DNA from 4 places in the Bradyrhizobium sp. 191 genome. Region 4 is predicted to be linked to each of the others. Evidence: predicted binding sites of a transcription regulator. Region 4 holds the regulator's gene; each other region holds the start of a gene.

Region 1 (4,223 bases), 2.3 Mb from region 4:
GCGAGTGGAGCACGAAGGATCTCGCCTATTTCCTCAAGTCCGGTGAATTGCCGGATGGCGACAGCGCCGGCGGCGCGATGACGCGCGTGATCAAGAACGTCTCGCAATTGCCGGACGCGGATCTCGCCGCGATGGCGGAGTACCTCAAATCGCTGCCGCCGGTGGACGGGCCGACGCCGCCGAAACGCAAGCTGGACAGCTAGCTCAAGCTAACCGGTGCCGAACGCCTTGAAGGTGATGATGGTGAGGGTGTCCTGGATGCCCGGCAGCACCTGCACCTTCTCGTTCACGAAATGGCCGATGTCGGTGTCCTTGTCGACGTAGAACTTCACCAGCAGGTCGTATTGGCCGGCCGTGGAGTAGATCTCGGAGGCGATCTCGGCTTCGGCGAGCGCGTTGGCGACCACATAGGACTGGCCGAGCTTGCATTTGATCTGGACGAAAAAGGGAACCATCGCAGGCACTCCGAGAGCGTATTCTTCCGGCTAATAGGCCAAAACCGGCCGGATTTAGCAAGCGAACTTGCTGGGTTCGGCGCGAGCTTGCTAAGAGGGCTCATGGCCCGAAAACGCGGAAAATCGTCATGACGACCCCGGTCGCACTCACCATCGCCGGCTCCGATTCGAGCGGCGGCGCCGGCATCCAGGCGGACCTGAAGACCTTTGCCGCGCTCGGCGTCTACGGCGCCTCCGTGATCACGGCGCTGACGGCGCAGAACACGCGCGGCGTCACCGGCATCCACCCGGTGCCGGCCGCGTTCGTCGCCGGACAGATCGATGCGGTGTTCTCCGATCTCGACATCGGCGCGGTGAAGATCGGCATGGTGGCCCAGGTCGCCAGCATCGATGCCATCGCCGCCGCGCTGTCGCGCTGGGCGCCGGGGCATGTCGTGCTCGATCCCGTCATGGTCGCGACCTCCGGCGACCGCCTGCTGGCTGCGGAAGCCGTCGACGCCCTGCGCACCAGGCTGATACCGCTCGCCGCCGTGATCACGCCCAACCTGCCGGAGGCCGCGGCTCTGCTCGACGAGCCGGTCGCGGCAAGCGAGGCCGAGATCGAAAGCCAGGGGCGCCGCCTGCTGGCGCTCGGCTGCCGCGCCGTCCTGGTCAAGGGCGGGCACGGCGAGGGCGCGGAGAGCATCGACTATCTGGTCGGTGCGGACAGCACGATCGCGCTCGCCGCGCCGCGCATCGCCACCCGCAACACCCATGGCACCGGCTGCTCGCTGTCCTCGGCGATCGCTGCGGGACTGGCCAGGGGCGAGGATCTGGAAAACGCCGTGCGCAATGCCAAGGCCTGGATCAGCGCCGCGATCGGCGCCGCCGACCGCTTCAGCGTCGGCCACGGCCATGGGCCGATCCATCATTTCCACAGGTTCTACTGAGGCTGCCGCGCGCGGGAGCGCCGCGGCGGTGCACTTTGGGGGCACGCTAGCCCCACATCGTCATGGCCGGGCCTGTCCCGGCCATCCACGCTTGCCACGCAGCACGAAGAACGTGGATGCCCGGGACAAGCCAGGACAAGCCCGGGCATGACGATCACCTTCTGCGGCGCCGTGTCGCCTGATTGTCGCATGCGACTGATATTCGCGGGGAGGGCGAGGCGAAGTTTGATTCGTAGCTGAGGTGCCTCAAGGTTCAATCGGTCATCCCCCTGTCACGGGACATTGTTACAGGCTGGCGCATGGGAAGTTACGCTGTGAGTGACGAGAGCCCGGAGCGGCGCTTTCGCACCTTGTTCATCTCCGACGTCCATCTCGGAGCCCGCGGTTCTCAAGCCGATCTACTGCTCGACTTCCTGCGCTACCACGATGCCGACACGATCTATCTCGTCGGCGATATCGTCGATGGCTGGGCGCTGAAATCGAGCTGGCACTGGCCGCAGTCGCACAACGACCTCGTCCAGAAGCTGCTGCGCAAGGCGCGCAAGGGCGCCAAGATCATCTACATCCCCGGCAATCACGACGAGTTCCTGCGCAACTATTACGGCACGCATTTCGGCGGCATCGACGTCGTCGAGAACACGGTTCACACCGGCATCGACGGCAAGCGCTATCTCGTCATCCACGGCGACATCTTCGATCTCGTGGTGCAGAATGCGCGCTGGCTCGCCCATCTCGGCGACAAGGCCTACGACTTCGCGATCCAGATGAATCGCCTCGTCAACTTCTTTCGCCGCCTGTTCGGAGTGCCCTATTGGTCGTTGTCGCAATGGGCCAAGCAGAAGGTCAAGAACGCCGTCAACTATATCGGCGCGTTCGAGCAGGCGCTCGCCGCCGAGGCGCGGCGCCACGATGCCGACGGCGTGATCTGCGGCCACATCCACTACGCCGTGATCCGCGACGAGGCCGGCATCCGCTACATGAATTGCGGCGACTGGGTCGAGAGCTGCACGGCCCTGGTCGAGCATGACGACGGCCATTTCGAGATCATCACCTGGGCGGATCATCTGCAAAAGCCGGCGGCGGTCCCGCAGGTCGCGGCAAGAGCTGCATGACAAGGGCCGCCTGATGCGCATCCTGGTTGCGACCGACGCCTGGCACCCGCAAGTCAACGGTGTGGTTCGGACGCTGACCAAGCTCGCCGACGCCGCGAAAGGGCTTAGCGTTGAAGGTCTTGGCGTCGAATTCGCGTTCCTGACGCCGCAATCGTTCCGCACCTTCGCGATGCCGAGCTATCGCGACGTGCGGCTGGCCATGCCGCGCCCGGCCCGGATCGCAAGGCTGATCGAGGAAGCGCGTCCGGACAGCATCCACATCGCGACGGAAGGGCCGATCGGACTGATGGTCCGCCGCTATTGCCGCCAGCGCAAGCTGCCGTTCACGACCAGCTTCCACACGCGCTTCCCGGAATATGTCCGCGCCCGCGTGCCGGTGCCGGGCTCGCTGATCTGGCACGCGCTGCGCCGTTTCCATGCGCCCAGCCGTGCCGTGATGGCGGCAACCCCGGCGCTGGCCAGCGAGCTGACCGACCGCGGTTTCGACAATGTCGTGCTGTGGCCGCGCGGGGTCGATACCGGCCTGTTCCATCCCCGTGCCATCGATCTCTGCCTGCCGGCACCGGTGTTCCTGTCGGTGGGCCGGGTCGCGGTGGAGAAGAATCTCGAGGCTTTCCTCGACCTCGATCTGCCCGGCACCAAGGTCATCGTCGGTGACGGCCCGGCGCGGGCCTCGCTGGAGGAGGCCTATCCCGATGCGATCTTCCTCGGCGAGAAGCAGGGCGAGGCGCTGGCGGACATCTACGCGGCCGCCGACGTGTTCGTGTTCCCCAGCAAGACCGACACGTTCGGCCTCGTCCTCCTGGAAGCGCTCGCCAGCGGGCTGCCGGTGGCGGCCTTTCCGGTGAAAGGCCCCCGCGACGTGATCGGCGATGCGCCGGTGGGCGCGCTCGATCACGATCTGGGCAGTGCCTGCTTCGCCGCGCTCGACGTCTGTCGGCAGGACTGCGTCGCGTTCGCCGCCAACTACACCTGGGAAGCCTCGGCGCGGATCTTTATCGACAGCATCAGGGCGGTTGGCGCGGTGCTGCCCGGCGGGAACGTGACGGAACAGCCGCGCTTCGTCGCCTAAGGCCATCTCGATCGATCGAGAACGTTTTGGGAATCCTCGCGCGGAGGTGTCTTGCCGGGGCCTCGTCGGCCGCGATACCATTCCGCCATGACCGAACAGCTCCTCCCGGTCGGCCCCGCCGACATCGATGCCGCAGCGCGCGTGATCGCGCCTTACGCCATCCGCACCCCGCTGTTGTCCTTCCCTGTGCTCAACGAGCGTGTCGGCGCGAAGGTCTTCCTGAAGCCGGAGATGCTCCAGCGCACCGGCTCGTTCAAGTTCCGCGGCGCCTTCAACAAGGTGTTCTCGATCCCGCAGGACAAGCGCGCCGGTGGCGTGGTTGCGTTCTCCTCGGGCAACCATGCCCAGGGCGTGGCAGCCGCGGCAAAGATCCTCGACATGCAGGCCACCATCGTGATGCCGGCGGACGCGCCGCTGTCGAAGCGCGAGCGCACCAGATCCTACGGCGCCGAGGTCGTGCTCTACGATCGCGACAAGGACGATCGCGAGGCGATCTCGCGCGGCATTGCCGAGAAGCGCGGTGCGACGCTGGTGAAGCCCTATGACGATCCCTTCGTGATCGCAGGGCAGGGCACCGCCGGCCGCGAGATCGCCGAGGACATGGCGAGCCTCGGTCTCGCCCCTGATATCGTGGTGGCGCCGGCCTCAGGCGGCG
Region 2 (4,223 bases), 680 kb from region 4:
AGCGCGGCCGGCGTGGTCGCGGCAGCGCTGGTCGTCACCGTCGGGCTCGGCCTTGCCGGCACGCTGCTGGCACTGAACAAAAAGCCCGCGACGGTGTTGCGGAATTTGTGACAAAATGTAGCGGGTCGCCACACGGGAGCGGAATCGCACGATTCCTGCGATTAACCACGACTGCTCGTCTGGATTGTGGGTGAGGGCGACATTCGGCCGCGCGTGGACGGTTGCAGCGAATGTGTTAGTTTCCCACATATCGAATGGGTTCGGAGTCCCGATTGTTAGCCAAAATTTAGTCGGCTGGCATCCGGTATCCGAGATAGAATTTGACGAACCGGCGGCATGGCGACCCTCATGCCGGACCGGCCAACCAGCGGGATTTCGACCATGTCGGACCTAGACCGTAACTACGCTTCTCCTTTCGGCAGGGCCGCCGGGCGTGTTGACGCCGCGACGGTCGATGCCGGCCTGCGCGCCTACATGCTGCGCATCTACAACTACATGACCATTGGCCTGGCCATCACTGGCCTTGCCGCCCTCGGCGTCTACATGGCCGCCGTGACCGACGTTGCGACCCCGGAAGCGGTCCGCGTCGGCAAGCTGTTCCTGACGCCGTTCGGCTACGCCATGTTCGTCAGCCCCCTGAAGTGGCTGTTCATGCTGGCGCCGCTCGCGATGGTGTTCGTGATCTCGGCGGGCATCAACCGTCTCGCCCCCTCGACCGCCCAGATCCTGTTCTGGGTGTTCTCGGCGCTGATGGGCATCTCGCTGTCGTCGATCTTCCTGGTGTTCACGCACACCTCGATCGTGCGGGTGTTCTTCATCACCGCGGCGACCTTCGGTGCGCTGAGCCTGTACGGCTACACCACCAAGCGTGACCTCACCGGGATGGGCTCGTTCCTGTTCATGGGCCTGATCGGCGTCGTCCTCGCCAGCCTGGTGAACCTGTTCCTGGCCAGCTCGATGTTGCAGTTCATCGTGTCGGTGGTCGGCGTGCTGGTGTTCTCGGGCCTCACCGCCTGGGATACGCAGCGGCTGAAGAACGACTACATCTACGGCTACGCCTCGGCCGGCGGTGACATCGCAGAGCGTGCGGCCATCACCGGCGCGCTGTCGCTGTACCTGAACTTCATCAACCTGTTCACGCTGCTGCTGCAGCTGCTTGGCCAGCGCGAGTAAGCGCAACGACCTGAGTGAACGACATGAACCCCGGCCGAGAGGCCGGGGTTTTTGTTTGTGGGCGGAGCTCGCCACACGCTCGATGTCATCGCCCGCGAAGGCGGGCGATCCAGTATTCCAGAGGCCGTCGTGATGACCGAGAGGCCGCGGCGTACTGGATTCCCCGCCTTCGCGGGGAATGACGGCGGAGGAGGTTACGCTAGCAATGACGAGTGTGCATGCGCCGAGTCCTCTTCCAGCGGCCTCGCGAAGCTTCTAATCTCCGCCCCATGTCCGCACCCGAAATCAGGCCCACCACCGAGGCCGACCTTGCCGCCGTCACCGCCATCTACCAGCAGGCCGTCCGCGAGGGCACGGCGACGTTCGAGCTGGAGCCGCCCGACCTCGCCGAGATGACGCGTCGCTACCGCACGCTGATCGACGGCGGCTATCCCCACTTCGTCGCCATGCTCGACCGCCGCGTCGCCGGCTACGCCTATGCCGGCGCCTACCGGCCGCGGCCAGCCTACCGCTTCACGGTGGAGAACTCGATCTATCTCGATCCCTCCTTCCACCGCCGCGGCGTCGGCTCGTTGCTGCTGGAACGGCTGATCACCGAATGCGAGGCGCGCGGCTTTCGCCAGATGATCGCGGTGATCGGCGATTCCGCCAACGCCGGATCGATCGGCCTGCACACCAGGTGCGGCTTCAAGATGATCGGCACGCATCCCAATGTCGGGCTGAAATTCGGCCGCTGGCTGGACACGGTGATGATGCAGCGCGACCTCGGCGAGGGCGCAAGCACGGTGCCGGGGAAGTAGGGCAGTCGTCCCCTTCTCGTTCGTCATTCCGGGGCGCGACGAAGCCGCGAGCCCGGAATCCATTCATCCAACTTCTGTGCCGCTCAATAGATTCCGGGTTCGATGCTGCGCATCGCCCCGGAATGACGGCTAATGGTCGTCACACCACCGCCAGCTTCCGATCGATCACCAGCAACACGCGCTCAAGCTCGTGGCCGCGGCGCAGGATCAGCCCGGTCGCCGAGATCACGCTGTACATGCCCTGCTTGCGCGCGAGCCGCGGGTCCTTCTCGATGCGATAGATCGGCACTTCCGAGGCGCGGCGATAGACCGAGAACACGGCGCGGTCCTTCAGGAAGTCGATGGCGTAGTCGCGCCATTCGCCGTCCGCAACCATGCGGCCGTAGAGATTGAGAATCCGGTGCAGCTCGAGCCGGTTGAACGTCACCCGGTTCGGCTGCGCATTCGCAGCGGCGGGACGCGCCGCCGCGCGCTGCTCGCTCGGATCGGCATCCTCCGACATCAGGCTCATGGGAAGCGCCTCCTCATCGCACGCCACGACCGCGTCCGCGAAGACCGTCCCCGGAACCGCGCTCATGACAATTGCATGATTGCGCCAACCGTTCCGCGCCGCAAGGGGCTCAACCCACCGAATCGGCTGCGAGTCAGGGCACACGCAGGGGTGGAACTTTGTCGCGGCAAACCGTCACGGGATCGTTAGCAGGAATCATAGTATCGCCGCTTTTCCGCCCACCGCCCGCCGCCCTGCACTGCGATATAGAGTCCCGTGCGTTGACCCGGTCCTTTCGGTTCCGGATTCCTCAGCCCCCAGCCCCCCGGGGTCGAACAGGATCGGGTCTGTGCGCACGGCAAGGAGGGCCAACGCAAGTTGGTCCTTTTTTGTTTGTGTCGGGATGTGTCCGGCGCGGCCTCTCTCCGAACATCCGGGCGACGACTCTCTCCCCTGAGGGCCGCGCTCTTCGCGCGGCGTCTCGAAGGATGAAGGCCGAACTGCATTCGCGGGGCCTTTCACGGTTCTCACGGCGATGCGCAGCATCGTCCGCCGCGCGCAAGTGCGCGCTCCTCACCATGAGGGTCGAGAGCAGAGTGCGACGCTAGAAAAATATCAATGCAGCGACGTGTACGCCGCACCCAGCATCGGGCCGGGCTTCTCCCGGCTGCCGTCCTGGACATAGACCACCGCGCCGTCGACGCCATCGCGCGTGAGGTTCTCGATCGGCACCGTCCAGCTTTCCGGACGGCCGGTCCAGTCGCCGACCTTGAGCAGGTTGCGTACCACGTTGTGATAGGTGACCTGCTGTCCGCGATTCTCTCCGCGGGTGATCGCGATCGGCACCGACTTGGCGATCGAGCAGATCCAGACCTCGCCGTGCGAGACCGCGGGCTCCTTGCTTTCGGCCACCGAAACGTTGATGTGCTTACCCGAGAGTGACATCGTCACCGGCACGCTCATCACGCCACTGCCCTTGTCGGTCTTGCCGATCGCATTCTCGATGCCGGCGCGATCGCTGCCGATGACATGCGTGGAGCCGTTGACGACGGCCTGCGGCGTGTAGACCTCGCGGTCGCCGCGCATGCGCGAATAGGCACGCTGCCGTGCAGAGAAGCGCGAATCCGCCAGCGTGTCTTTCCAGCCGAGATAGTCCCAATAGTCGATCGGCATGCTCAACGCGATGATTGACGGATCTTTCGAGAGATCGCCGATGATCTGGTCGGCGGGCGGGCAGGAGGAGCAGCCCTGCGAGGTAAACAATTCAACAACGGCGCGGGGATCAGCGTGCGCGGGGCGGATGACGGCGACGATCGCACAGATGCCGATGGCTCCCGTCCAGAGGGCATTGGACCAGCGCGAAATCGGATGAGAAGCCGTCATTGTCGTCATGTCGAACGCCGCACACCATTGCTCGTGGGAAGGGGAATCTTATCGCCGGATGGTCACCGTAGTCTTACGGGGCGCGGTACATTCGTCCGTCCAGCCAACCGTCCAAGGGAAGGTTTTCCGCCGGGCGGGCCCATCTGAAACGTACCGCAAACGCGCGAAGGCGGCCTTTGATAGGCCGCCTTCGTTCGGGCTTCTACTCACTTCGCAGTGAGCCATCGTTCACAAATCCGCGCTTACGCCGCGAGCTTGCGCAGCACGTAGTGCAGGATACCGCCGTTGCGGTAGTAGTCGAGCTCGTCCAGCGTATCGATGCGGCAGAGCAGCGAAACGCGCTGCAGCGAACCGTCGCCGGAGACGATCTCCGCGGT
Region 3 (4,223 bases), 4.0 Mb from region 4:
GTCGCCTGCGGCGATGTCCTTGCGCGGCAGCAGCGTACCGCGCTCCGCAGCGCCGACGGCAAAGCCGCCGAGGTCATAATCGCCGTCCTTGTAGAGACCGGGCATCTCCGCGGTCTCGCCGCCGATCAGGGCGCAGCCGGATTCGCGGCACCCCTCCGCAACGCCCGCGACGATCGCGGCGGTGGCCTCGGGATCGAGCTTGCCGCAGGCGAAATAGTCCAGGAAAAACAGCGGCTCGGCGCCCTGCACCACCAGGTCGTTGACGCTCATGGCAACGAGGTCGATGCCGATGCCGCCATGCAGCCCGGTCTCGATCGCGATCTTGACCTTGGTGCCGACACCGTCTGTCGCGGCCACGAGGACCGGATCCTTGAAGCCGGCCGCCTTGAGGTCGAACAGGCCACCGAAGCCGCCGATCTCGGCGTCGGCACCCGGCCGTGCGGTGGCGCGCACCATCGGCTTGATCAGGTCGACCAGGCGGTTGCCCGCGTCGATATCGACGCCTGAATCGGCGTAAGTGAGGCCGTTTTTGCGGTCGGTCATGCCCGATTTCCAGTGGGTTTGCGGCTGGTTACGTCGAATTCCGGGGACACGCAATGGCTCGCATGGCGCTCCTGCCTATACTATGTAGATATCAACCGGTTCAGCCTCCCGCGGGGGCCGGATTCGAGGTCAGACCGGGTGCCGGGAAGCGCTTTCGTGAGTATTCCGAACATCATTACCCTGGGCCGCATCATGCTGGTCCCGATCATCGTCTGGGCCATCGTGTCGAGCCAAATGGAGGTCGCCTTCGCCGTCTTCCTGATCGCCGGCATCAGCGATGCCGTGGACGGCTTTTTGGCCAAGCGCTTCAACATGACGAGCGAACTCGGCGCCCTGCTCGATCCGCTCGCGGACAAGGCACTGCTGGTCTCGATCTACATGGCGCTCGGCATCTGGGGCGCGATCCCGCGCTGGATCGTGATCCTGGTGGTCTCGCGCGACATCATGATCGTCGCCGCCGTGATCGTATCCTGGCTGTTCGACCGGCCGGTCGAGATGAAGCCGTCGAAGGTATCCAAGCTCAACACCGTGGCACAGGTGGCGTTCGCGGCGCTGGTGCTGGCAGCGCTTGCCTTCGGCTTCAAGCCGGCACCTTATGATATCATCCTGATGGGCCTCGTCACGATCTTCACGCTCTCCTCCGTGTCGCTCTATCTCGTCGAGTGGCTGCGGCACATGAGCACGATCGAGGCCAAATGAGCCGGGATGCGGCCCCGCAAAAGGCCAAGTCTCACAAGATCAAGTCTCGCACGAACAAGTCCCGCGCGATCAAGTCGAACCTCTTCAAACGGGCCGGCGCGCCGGCATGGAGCAAAGCAAGCGTGGCAGGCCGCGTCCATCCCCGACAATTGGCGTTCGCGCTTCCGCATGCGGAGAGCCTCAGCCGGGACAACTTCCTCGAAGGCCCCGCCAATGCGGCCGGTCTCGGCCTGATCGACAGCTGGCCGGAATGGCCGAACCGGATCATGTGGCTGGCCGGCCCGGAAGGAAGCGGCAAGAGCCATCTCGCCGCGATCTGGGCCGAGGAAGCCGGCGCCCGCTCGACCACGGCCAATGCGCTGACGGCGGCAGGCGTTCCGGGCGCGCTCGCCACCGGCGCGCTGGTGGTCGAAGATCTCAAGGCCAAGGATTTTGACGAGCGTGCCCTCTTTCACCTGATGAACCTCGCCCGCGAGGACGGCGCCTACGTCCTCCTCACCGGACGCGAGGTGCCGGCCGCGCTGGAGATCGAGCTTCGCGACCTGCGCTCGCGTCTGCGGGCCGTTCCGGTGGTCGCGCTGCTGCCCCCCGACGACCAGCTCTTTCGCGGCCTCATCGTCAAATTCTGCGCCGACCGCCAGCTCACCGTGGACGAGAGCGTAGTCGGCTACCTCGCCACCCGCCTGGAGCGGTCCTCGGCCGCGGCCCGGCAGGCCGTGGAGCTGCTCGACAGCGAAGCCCTGCGGCTCGGCCGCCCCGTGACCCGGGCGCTCGCCGCCGAGCTGCTCCGGGACCCCTGATCGGCCCCGTAGGCCCGACGCCTTCTGCAACGGCTTGACGCGGCGGAACGGCGGAACATCAATGTCATCGAAACGTCATCGCTGTAACACATGCTCCCCGGGGTTTTGCGCATAAGTCGCAAAGTGAGGCGAGACAGGATGGACCGACTTCTGATGGACTCTGCGCAAGCCGTTGAAATTAAAGAAAAAGCCCCGGAAGCCGAGGGCCTGCCGGCGATCGCATCCAGCCCCGAAAGGTTCATCAACCGCGAGCTGTCCTGGCTGCATTTCAACCGCCGCGTCCTGGAGGAATCGGTCAATCCCAACCACCCCGTGCTGGAGCGGGTGCGATTCCTGTCGATCTCGGCGAATAACCTCGACGAGTTCTTCATGGTCCGCGTCGCCGGCATCAAGGCCCAGGTGCGCGAGGGCATTGCCGAACGCAGCCCCGACGGCCTGACGCCGTCGGAGCAGCTCGCCCTGATCAACCGCACCGTCTCCCAGCTCGCCTCGGACCAGCAGGCGATCTGGCGCGACCTGCGCAGCACGCTGGCCGAGGTCGGCATCGTGCTGGTCGACGGCAAGGACGTCTCCAAATCGGAACGGACCTGGATCGAGGACTATTTCCTCAACAACGTCTTCCCGCTGCTGACGCCGCTCGCGATCGATCCGGCCCACCCCTTCCCGTTCATTCCGAGCCTCGGTTTCACCATCGCGCTCCAGCTCACGCGCGCCGCCGACGGCAAACAGATGAACGCGCTGATCCGCATGCCCGGCAAGATCGACCGCTTCATCCGCCTGCCCGCCGAAGGCACGGTGCGCCTGATCTCGCTGGAGCAGGCGACCGCCCTGTTCATCAACCGCCTGTTCCCCGGCTACAATCTGCACGGCCAGGGCTCCTTCCGGATCATCCGCGACTCCGAGCTTGAAATCGAGGAAGAGGCGGAGGACCTCGTCCGCCTGTTCGAGACCGCGCTGAAGCGCCGCCGGCGCGGATCCGTGATCCGGCTCGAGATCGACGCCAAGATGCCGGAGGAACTACGCAGCTTCGTGCAGCATGCGCTGTCGGCGGCCGATGACGAGGTGTTCCTGGTCGACGGCGTGCTCGCCATGAACGAGCTCTCCCAGCTCACGCGACTCGACCGGCCTGACCTCGAATTCACCCCTTACGTGCCGCGCCATCCCGAGCGCGTGCGCGAGCATGGCGGCGACATCTTTGCCGCGATCCGGCAGAAGGACCTCGTCGTCCATCACCCCTACGAATCCTTCGACGTGGTGGTGCAGTTCCTCCAGCAGGCCGCGCGCGACCCTGATGTCGTCGCGATCAAGCAGACGCTCTACCGCACCTCCAACAACTCGCCGATCGTGCGCACGCTCGCGGAAGCGGCCGAAGCCGGCAAATCGGTCACGGCCTTGATCGAGCTGAAGGCGCGGTTCGACGAAGAAGCCAACATCCGCTGGGCGCGCGATCTCGAACGCGCCGGCGTGCAGGTCGTCTACGGCTTCCTCGAACTGAAGACGCACGCAAAACTCTCGATGGTGGTGCGCCGCGAGGGCGGCAGCCTCACGACCTACGTCCATACCGGCACCGGCAACTATCATCCGGTCACCGCGCGCATCTACACCGACCTCTCTTACTTTACGTCCGATCCGACCATCGGCCGCGATGCCGCGCGCGTGTTCAATTTCATCACCGGCTATGCCGCGCCCAGCGACCTCGAGAAGATGGCGGTGTCGCCGCTGACCTTGCGCAAGCGCATCATCGAGCACATTCAGGGTGAGACCGCGCATGCGCGGCACGGCCGGACCGGCGCGGTCTGGATGAAGATGAATGCGCTGGTCGACCCCGACATCATCGACGCGCTTTACGAGGCCTCCCAGGCCGGCGTCCAGGTCGAGCTCGTGGTGCGCGGCATCTGTTGCCTCAGGCCCGGCATCCCCGGCCTGTCGGAGAACATCCGGGTCAAGTCGATCATCGGGCGCTTCCTGGAACATGGCCGAATCTACTGCTTCGGCATGGGCCAGGGCCTGCCGAGCGCGAAAGCGGCTGTGTATATCTCGTCCGCCGACATGATGCCGCGCAACCTCGACCGTCGCGTCGAGGTGCTGTGCCCGCTGCAAAATCCAACGGTGCATCAGCAGGTTCTCGAACAGATCATGGTCGCCAATCTGAAGGACAATGAGCAGAGCTGGCAGTTGTTG
Region 4 (4,223 bases):
GTCTGGCCGGGCTCAACCTTCAAGTCTTCACCGCAGACACGCCGCCGCCCGGATCGACCGAGGGCGGCCTGCGCAACGCCATCGTCGGCTCGCTGATCATGACCGTGATCGGCGTCGGCATTGGCGCGCCGCTCGGCCTGTTCGCCGGCACCTATCTCGCCGAGTACGGCCGCAACGACAAGCTGACCTCAGTGATCCGCTTCATCAACGACATCCTCTTGTCGGCGCCCTCGATCATCATCGGCCTGTTCATCTACGGTGCGGTCGTGGTGCCGATGCGAGGCTTCTCGGCAATCGCAGGCAGCCTCGCGCTCGCAGTGATCGTGATCCCGGTCGTGGTGCGCACCACGGAGGACATGCTGCTGCTGGTGCCGAACCCGCTGCGTGAAGCCGCCAGCGCACTCGGTCTGCCGCGTTCGCTGGTGATCAAGCGCATCGCCTACCGTGCGGCGCGCTCGGGCCTCATCACCGGCGTGCTGCTGGCCACGGCTCGCGTCGCGGGCGAGACCGCGCCGCTGCTGTTCACCGCGCTGTCCAACCAGTTCTTCAGCCTCGGCCTGGACAAGACGATGGCCAACCTGCCGGTGACCATCAACAACTTCGTGCAAAGCCCCTACGCCTACTGGAAGCAACTCGCCTGGAGCGGGGCGCTGTTGATCACCCTGACTGTGCTTGCCCTGAACATTGGCGCCCGCATCCTTGGTGCCGAGAGGACCGCAAAATGAGTGAAATGTCTATTTCCGTAAGCGCGCCGACCGTTCATCCCGGCTCGCAGCCGCTGCCCGAGGCGCCTGCCAAGGTCACCGCGCGCAACCTCAATTTCTACTACGGTGAGCACCATGCGCTGAAGAACATCAATCTGGCGCTGGGCACCAATCGCGTCACCGCCTTCATCGGCCCGTCCGGCTGCGGCAAGTCGACCCTGCTGCGCATCTTCAACCGGATGTACGACCTCTACCCGGGCCAGCGCGCCACAGGCCAGCTGTTGCTCGACCACACCAACATGCTCGACCCCAAGCTCGACCTCAATCTGCTGCGCGCCCGGGTCGGCATGGTGTTCCAGAAGCCGACCCCGTTCCCGATGACGATCTACGAGAACATCGCCTTCGGCATCCGCCTCTACGAGAAGATCTCGAAGTCCGAGATGGACGATCGCGTGGAGAAGGCGCTGCGCGGCGGCGCGCTGTGGAACGAGGTCAAGGACAAGCTCAACGCCTCCGGCCTGTCGCTCTCCGGCGGCCAGCAGCAGCGCCTCTGCATTGCCCGCACCGTCGCGGTGCGACCCGAGGTGATCCTGTTCGACGAGCCGTGCTCGGCGCTCGACCCGATCTCGACCGCCAAGGTCGAGGAGCTGATCCAGGAATTGTCCGAGAACTACACGATCGCGATCGTCACGCACAACATGCAGCAGGCGGCGCGCGTCTCCGACAAGACCGCCTTCATGTATCTCGGCGAGTTGATCGAGTTCGACGACACCAGCAAGATCTTCACGTCGCCGAGCGACCGGCGCACGCAGGATTACATCACCGGCCGGTTCGGCTGAGGAGACGGAACATGGGTTCTGAACATACCGCAAAGGCTTTCGATACCGACCTCCAGGAACTCACGCGCCTGGTCGCCGAGATGGGCGGCATCGCCGAGCGCATGATCGTCGATTCCGTCGACGCGCTGATCCGCCGCGACGTCGCGCTCGGTCAGCGCGTCGTCGCCACCGACGCCGAACTCGACACGCTGCAGAAACGCATCGAGGAGCGCGCCGTGCTCACCATCGCCCGCCGCCAGCCGATGGCCGTCGATCTGCGCGAGATCGTCGGCGCCATGCGCGTCGCGACCGATCTCGAGCGCATCGGCGACCTCGCCAAGAACATGGGCAAGCGCGTCGCGGCGCTGGAGACGGATTTTCATCCGCTGAAACTGTTCCGCGGCCTGGAACACATGACCGACCTCGTGCAGCAGCAGGTCAAGTCGGTGCTGGACGCCTATGCCGCGCACGATCTGCCGGCAGCAATGGCGGTGTGGAAGGGCGACGAGGAAGTCGATGCCATCTGCACCTCGCTGTTCCGCGAACTCCTCACCTACATGATGGAGGATCCGCGCAACATCTCGTTCTGCATCCATTTGATGTTCTGTGCCAAGAACATCGAGCGGATCGGCGACCACGCCACCAACATCGCCGAGACCGTGTTCTACATGATCGAGGGCCAGGCGATCACCGACAAGCGGCCGAAGGGCGACATGACGACCTTCGCCACGACGGTGCCGAATACCTAAGCGGCGCCGAATACCCAAGGAGCGACGACAACATGGGCGCACGCATTATGGTGGTTGAGGACGAGGAAGCTCTCACCGAGCTTCTTCGCTACAACCTCGAAGGCGACGGCTATGACGTTGAGACGGTGATGCGCGGCGATGATGCCGACACCCGCCTCAAGGAGCACATTCCCGATCTGATCGTGCTCGACTGGATGCTGCCGGGCCTGTCGGGCATCGAGCTGTGCCGGCGGCTGCGCACCCGTCCCGAAACCAAGCAGCTGCCGATCATCATGCTCACCGCGCGCGGCGAGGAGAGCGAGCGGGTGCGGGGACTTGCGACCGGTGCCGACGACTACATCGTCAAGCCGTTCTCGGTACCGGAGCTGCTGGCCCGCGTGAAGGGCCTGCTCAGGCGCGCCAGCCCCGAGCGGCTCGCCACCGTGCTCGCCTATGGCGACATCGAGCTCGACCGCGACAAGCGCCGCGTGGCGCGCTCGGGCCGGCCGATCGATCTCGGCCCGACCGAATATCGTCTGCTGGAGTTCTTTCTAGAGCATCCCGGCCGCGTGTTCTCGCGCGAGCAGCTGCTCGACAGCGTCTGGGGCCGTGACATCTACATCGACGAGCGCACTGTCGACGTCCACATCGGCCGCCTGCGCAAGCTGCTCAATCTCGGCCGCGAGCAGGATCCGATCCGCACCGTCCGCGGCGCCGGCTATGCGCTGGACGATCGGTTCGCGAAGGCGGAGCAGACGTAAGGTTTGCAGGCGCTGGTTTAGCGAGCTATCGCCACACGTTCAGTGTCGTCCCGGACAAGCGAAAGCGCAGATCCGGGATCCATAACCACAGCGCGCGATTGTCTTGCGAAAGGGTAACTCCGAGTCCCCGTAACCACATCTTGCGGTGGCTATGGGTCCCGGATCTGCGTGCGCTTGTGGCGCGCTTGTCCGGGACGACATCGGATGTGTTGAGGCACCGTCGTGCGACGGCTGCCGACTTTGCAGTCAGCCAACTAAATCCGCAAACTCACCGCGTGGGCTTCGCCGGTGCGCGCCGGCGATCCGCCGCCGGCTGATACGCCACGCGCGAATGCTGGGCGCAGTAGGGCAGGCCGGAGAGCGCCTTGCCGCCGCAGAAGAAGAAATCCGGGCTCGAGGGATCGCCGACCGGCCAGTGGCAGGTCGCCTCGTTCAGCTCCAGCAGCGACAGCCGCTGGCTCATCGGCACCACATTGTCGTAGGTGACGGGTTCGGCCTCCACCTCGACCTCGAAGGCCTGCGCCAGCGCGGTGTTGCCGCGGGCAACGGGGCGGGTCACCCGCATCATGTGCTGCGCGGGGCGCGCCTTGCGCGGCCGGGGCGCTGCCGACGAAGGGCTCTTGGCGCGGCCGGACAAGCCGAGCCGGTGCACCTTGCCGATCACGGCATTGCGGGTCACATTGCCGAGCTCCGCCGCGATCTGGCTGGCCGAAAGTCCGGCCTCCCAGAGCTTTTTCAGCTGCTCGACGCGATCATCGGACCAGGTCAAAACCGTCATTGCACCCTTTCCCTCGCTGCGCGCCTGCCATCCTGGGGCCTTCGCAGCGATTGCCTAAGCCTTGAAAAACCCGTGCCGCCAGAATCCCTTAAGGCTCGCCGGGCGCGCTCAAGACGCCCGAACGTTTACGCCGGTACATGAGGACTTAAGGGATCAGAACTGCTGCACGAGATGTCGTATCTGACAGTCCAAACGCTACAATATGGCGTGACTCCCGCGCAAGAGTCCGCCGACTCGCGTCCACATGTTCCGTGGTGAAAATCCCGCAAAATCGGCACCGCAAGACTACGGATTCAGCGTTTCGCGGGGCTTTCCGGGCGGCATTGACACCCGTCTTGCCAGGCATAAGATAGTCCTGCGTGCCGCCCTTAAAAGGCGGCACGTTTCGTTTTCCGGGCCGGTCAATGGTGCGTTGCGCAATGCACGCGTCACAC

Evidence for each region. Region 4 encodes PhoB, which activates phosphate uptake and scavenging genes when phosphate is short. Its sites were predicted from a motif close to TGTCATNNANCTGTCAT; they were not measured.
Region 1: the regulator PhoB is predicted to act here: its motif matches at 1,644-1,660, upstream of IVB23_RS34240 (UDP-2,3-diacylglucosamine diphosphatase).
Region 2: the regulator PhoB is predicted to act here: its motif matches at 2,549-2,565, upstream of IVB23_RS20015 (DUF2794 domain-containing protein).
Region 3: the regulator PhoB is predicted to act here: its motif matches at 2,105-2,121, upstream of IVB23_RS03360 (RNA degradosome polyphosphate kinase).

What each region holds. Positions count from the first base shown of each region.
Region 1 is NZ_CP064692.1:7,307,280-7,311,502, forward strand. It holds gene IVB23_RS34225 (cytochrome c) at 1-203, shown strand, start outside; gene IVB23_RS34230 (Lrp/AsnC family transcriptional regulator) at 210-455, opposite strand; gene thiD (bifunctional hydroxymethylpyrimidine kinase/phosphomethylpyrimidine kinase) at 584-1,384, shown strand; gene IVB23_RS34240 (UDP-2,3-diacylglucosamine diphosphatase) at 1,684-2,496, shown strand; gene IVB23_RS34245 (glycosyltransferase family 1 protein) at 2,510-3,568, shown strand; gene IVB23_RS34250 (threonine/serine dehydratase) at 3,656-4,223, shown strand, end outside.
Region 2 is NZ_CP064692.1:4,308,920-4,313,142, forward strand. It holds gene IVB23_RS20000 (FtsX-like permease family protein) at 1-111, shown strand, start outside; gene IVB23_RS20005 (Bax inhibitor-1/YccA family protein) at 382-1,173, shown strand; gene IVB23_RS20010 (GNAT family N-acetyltransferase) at 1,443-1,973, shown strand; gene IVB23_RS20015 (DUF2794 domain-containing protein) at 2,113-2,484, opposite strand; gene IVB23_RS20020 (DUF1223 domain-containing protein) at 3,079-3,855, opposite strand; gene acnA (aconitate hydratase AcnA) at 4,089-4,223, opposite strand, start outside.
Region 3 is NZ_CP064692.1:698,812-703,034, forward strand. It holds gene purM (phosphoribosylformylglycinamidine cyclo-ligase) at 1-543, opposite strand, end outside; gene IVB23_RS03350 (CDP-alcohol phosphatidyltransferase family protein) at 700-1,242, shown strand; gene IVB23_RS03355 (DnaA/Hda family protein) at 1,365-2,042, shown strand; gene IVB23_RS03360 (RNA degradosome polyphosphate kinase) at 2,196-4,223, shown strand, end outside.
Region 4 is NZ_CP064692.1:4,991,779-4,996,001, forward strand. It holds gene pstA (phosphate ABC transporter permease PstA) at 1-725, shown strand, start outside; gene pstB (phosphate ABC transporter ATP-binding protein PstB) at 722-1,543, shown strand; gene phoU (phosphate signaling complex protein PhoU) at 1,555-2,271, shown strand; gene phoB (phosphate regulon transcriptional regulator PhoB) at 2,304-3,011, shown strand; gene IVB23_RS23125 (GcrA family cell cycle regulator) at 3,280-3,789, opposite strand.